DNA from 2 places in the Ruminiclostridium papyrosolvens DSM 2782 genome. Region 1 is predicted to be linked to the other one. Evidence: a T-box and tRNA genes for the amino acid it is inferred to sense, from the RefSeq annotation. Region 1 holds a T-box; the other holds one or more tRNA genes.
What was found. A T-box is a leader RNA that pairs with one kind of tRNA and senses whether it is charged. The one in region 1 lies ahead of tyrS (tyrosine--tRNA ligase), so its partner is inferred to be a tRNA-Tyr.
Positions count from the first base shown of each region.

Region 2: it encodes a tRNA-Tyr, which carries the amino acid that the T-box ahead of tyrS (tyrosine--tRNA ligase) is inferred to sense. The anticodon was not compared.

Region 1 covers NZ_CP119677.1:3,117,281-3,119,768, reverse strand. The annotation lists gene P0092_RS13985 (potassium channel family protein) at 1-355, shown strand, start outside; gene P0092_RS13980 (potassium channel family protein) at 356-1,012, shown strand; T-box leader at 1,067-1,279, shown strand; gene tyrS (tyrosine--tRNA ligase) at 1,337-2,488, shown strand, end outside.
Region 2 covers NZ_CP119677.1:2,759,993-2,762,480, forward strand. The annotation lists gene P0092_RS12255 (ABC transporter substrate-binding protein) at 1-942, opposite strand, end outside; tRNA gene P0092_RS12260 (tRNA-Tyr) at 1,272-1,356, shown strand; gene P0092_RS12265 (ABC transporter ATP-binding protein) at 1,825-2,488, shown strand, end outside.

The sequences.
Region 1 (2,488 bases):
TAAGGTTATTGCCAGAATTTATAATCCTGCACGTGAACATGTATTCCATCAATTTGGTCTGGAAACTATTTGTCCCACGGATATTACTGTAAATGTAATGAGGGCTATGCTGGAATCAAATGCTGATGTCAGTACTCATAATATCGGGAATACCTCTGTATTATTCAAGCATGTAAAATTAGCGGATGGTTATATAGGCAAAAGGATTGAGCAGGTTAAGCTTAAACAGAGTATGATATTTGGTGTTATGCGCTCGGGAGAATTTTTACTGGCTAATGCCGCAGGCCGATTAGTTAAAGGTGACATATTGGTTGTAGCAGATACTACTCATAAGAATTATAAGGAGACAAACTAAATGTATATAGTAATTGCCGGTGGAGGAAAAGTTGGATTTTATCTGATAAAAACCCTATTGCCGTATAAACATAAAATATCAGTTATTGAAAAGCAGAATGAGCTTTGTGAAAAGATTGCAAATCAGTTAAATGTTTGTGTAGTAAACGGAGACGGAACTAATATTGAGCATTTGACTGAATGCAATGTAGAGAAGGCGGATATATTTATTGCAGTTACGGGAAAGGATGAAGAAAACCTCATTGCATGTCAGCTTGCAAAAAGAAATTTTGGAATCAAGCGTACCATAGCGAGAGTAAATAACCCAAAAAACATTACTGTTTTTGAAAAGCTCGGTGTAGATATTGCTGTCAGCAGTACTTCAATAATTGCTGACTTAATTGAACAGGAAGTTGACTATTCGGGAATGAAAACTCTTATGAAACTGAAAAACGGCAAAATTTCTCTAAGTGAGATATTGCTCTCTTCCACTTCCCCGGTAAAAAACAAAAGACTCAAGGAAATAAATATTCCAAGGGAATGTGTTCTAATTTCAGTTATAAGAGAAGAGAATGTAATAATACCAAACGGTGATACCCTCTTAATGGAGGGAGATCATATACTGGCTGCGTCATCCATAGAGGATCAACAGGAATTAAAGGACTTTTTCCTGGGATAATAATTTTTATTGCATATTATTGATTTCATATGTTAGAATTGTAAAAAGAATATGAAAACAGCTATGATTAATTACAGTAACTGTCTGCAACGTACTTATAGAGAACAGTCTGGTGGGTGAAAAGACTGGAGTGCGCAGGTAAGTGAATTACAGATTATGAGCTGCTACTGCCGGGTTTGCCCGTTACAGCATCAATAAGACATTTTTGATAATTGTTATATCATAAGTGTGAATTAAGGTGGTACCACGAAGCTCTTCGTCCTTATACAGGACAAAGGGCTTTTATTTATATATTTTTAATAAGAAAAATAAGGAGTGGATAAAGTGAGCAGTGTTTTTGATGTATTAAAGGAAAGAGGATTTATTGCACAGATTACCCATGAGGAAGAAGTAAAAAAGCTTTTAAGTGAAGAAAAGGTCACTTTCTATATAGGCTTTGATCCAACAGCAGACAGTCTGCACATCGGACACTTTTTACAGTTGATGGTTATGGCTCATATGCAGCAGGCCGGACATGTACCTATAGTTCTTATAGGTGGGGGTACAGCTATGGTTGGAGACCCTACGGGTAAGAATGATATGAGAAAAATGATGACCAGAGAAATTGTTAAACACAATGCTGACAGTTTCAAAACTCAGATATCCAAGTTTATTGATTTTTCTGATAACAAGGCAATTATGGTTGACAATGGCGATTGGCTTATGGATTTAAATTATGTTCAGTTCCTTAGAGAAGTGGGAGTACATTTTTCTGTAAACAGAATGCTTACTGCTGAATGTTTTAAGTCAAGAATGGAAAAGGGCTTGACCTTCCTTGAATTTAACTACATGCTTATGCAAAGTTACGATTTTCTTGTTTTAAACGATAAATACGGCTGTAAGATGGAGTTGGGCGGAGATGATCAGTGGTCTAATATTCTTGGAGGAATCAACCTTGTAAGAAAGTCAGAGGGTAGGGATGTTTACGGAATGACCTTTAAACTTCTAACTACAAGTGAAGGTAAGAAGATGGGTAAAACTGAGAATGGTGCGGTTTGGTTGGATCCTGAAAAGACTACTCCATACGAATTTTACCAGTACTGGAGAAATATAGCTGACAATGATGTTGAGAATTGTCTTGCACTTATGACCTTCCTTCCTATGGATGAGGTAAGAAGACTTGGTGCATTGAAAGATGCCGGGATAAACGAGGCGAAAGCAGTTTTGGCTTATGAGGTTACAAAAATCGTACACGGTGAAGAAGAGGCTAAAAAAGCCAAAGAAGCCGCAGAAGCAATATTCGGGGGGAAAGGTAAATCAGACAGCATACCGTTTGTTGAAGTGAAGTCAGCTGATATTGAGGCCGGTATAAAAATAATTGATTTGCTGATGATTGCCGGGCTTACTCCTTCAAAGAGTGAGGCAAGGAGAGCTGTTCAGCAGGGTGGGGTACTCCTGAATGACGAAAAGATAACTGCTTTTGATTACACAGTTGGT
Region 2 (2,488 bases), 360 kb from region 1:
CATATTGTCAGGTGAAACATCAGCCATATCAATATCCGTCTCTCCTGCTTTAACCCTTTGAAGTTCCTGTCCTGTAGGTGTTATTGAAAATATCAGATTTTTGATTTTAGGAGCTCCCTTGAAATAATTTTCGTTAGCCACAAGCTTCAGCTCCTGCCCTGCTTTATACTCTACAAACTTATATTGGCCTGTACCCATTGGTGCTCCGTTTTTTTCCTTGACTTTTGCTGTATCACCCTTTTTGAAATCAGCACCATAGTACTTCTTTTCAAGTAACGGAACCTGTAATCCATAGATTGCAGGACCACTGGCTTTGTCAACGGTAATCTGCAGTGTTTTGTCATCAATTACCTTTATTCCTTCAATTTTATCAGCCTTACCTTTTTTATATGCATCAAGGCCTTTTATAAATGCTTTTGATATATCCGACGGCCCATCATAATTAGGGTCGGCTTCCAGATAATACGCGAATTCTAAATCAGTGGCTGTAGCAGGATTTCCATCCCAGAACTTAACTCCGTCTTTGATTGTAAAAGTATATGTAAGTCCGTCATCCGAAACTTTATAATCTGTTGCACCCGGCATTGCCTTGCCGTCAAAATCAACGTCTACATTAAAATCAAACATGGTATATATCATATACCAATCATAAGCATTATCTCCGTATAAAAAATTAAATATTCCTGTTGTATCCGGTAAACCAATAACTAATGTGTCTTTTCTGTCTGTTGCAACTTTAGGACTCTTTAAAGGATCTGTAGCAGAAGTATATTCAACACCGTACTTCTTGTAGTCAAATCCTGTCTGAGTAGCCTTTGTTCCTGCTGACGTGTTTAATGACGAGCTTCCGGATGTATTCCCGGTTTCTGATTTACTGGTGCATGCAGGTATGGTCAAAATAATTGACAATACAATTGATAATATTGCTAATCTCTTCTTCATTGCAATCCCCCTTATTTAATGTTAATAGCATTTTGCTTACAAAAAAACACAGATATTCTGCAATATGGAGCACCCTTGCTTCCAATAGAATTAATCCATGCTAAACTTAACATGCATGTTTTAAGCCAGATTGTAATTTGTAATTATTTGTTATTTTACCATATATTTCTTTGTTTAGCAATTTGTAACTCATATTTATAATTATGTTATTATTTTTCAAGAAGTATTCTTCATCTAAATATAATTAAATAAAATTATCAAAAGTTGTTGACAAGATGTAGTATTTAGTGCATAATCTTATTTGTTGCTGAAAACAACATATTGATTTTGGAGGGGTTCCCGAGTGGCCAAAGGGGGCAGACTGTAAATCTGTTGTCTCTGACTTCGATGGTTCGAATCCATCTCCCTCCACCAAAAAAACTCTGTACATTCGTATTTATACTTTGTACAGAGTTTTTTCTTGTCCTAATTTCTTTAGGAAACATAATGTTTTTACATTTTTTATTTTACAAATATATTACAGCTATTGACAGGACTTACTATGCTGTAATAACATATGTTGGTAATGTATTCTCTATATTACAAATTCGGTGAAAGGAGTGTTTAAAAAATATGTACAATAAAATTAGCGGGGTATTTAATACATAATTTAATATCGGACCTTTATGTAAAACAATTGTAATTTTGTTTTGCTTTTTTAAGGTCAGCACTTAAGTAACCGTCATACAGTTAAATATGTTAAATAAATATATTGAACACGATGCTTGCGTTATCGTGTTTTTTTATTCCTTATTTTTCAAAAATATTTCATAATATACCCTGTTTTCAAGTGCTATTGACTGTTACTAAGTAATCATTACATTTTATATAAGGAGATTTATCATGCAATCAAAAAACAAAGGTCGATTCAAGATGCTATACTCATACATGGAAGGATATAAGTGGTTGTTTGCTTTTGCAGTGTTGTTTACAATGTTAGCAATAGTATTCAATTATCTGATGCCGCAAATAACTAAGATTATAGTCGATTCAGTTATTGGCAATGAAGAGTTAAAACTGCCAAAATTCATTCTGAATTATATAAATACCCATGGAGGCAGAGATATGCTGAGAAGCAATCTGCTTGGCTGCTCCCTTCTGGCACTTTTACTTGCCGCATTATCAGGCTTGTTTACATTACTTTTCAGAATATGTATTGCGAAGGCTTCTGAAGGTACAATCCGTAAAATGAGAAACCACCTGTTCAATCATATTCAGAGACTGCCTTACAGCTGGCATGTCAAAAACCAGACCGGGGACATAATACAAAGATGTACTTCGGATGTTGAGGTTATAAGAAATTTTATCTCTCAGCAGCTTATAGAAATGATAAGAACTGTTTTTTTAGTAGGCTTCTCTATTACCATTATGTTTACAATGAATATCAGGCTCTCTCTTATAGCACTGGCCTTCTTCCCTGTCGTTGTGGCATATTCGGCAATTTTCTATCATAAAATTGCTGCTAAGTTTAAATTTGCAGACGAAGCAGAGGGTGCATTGTCTGCAA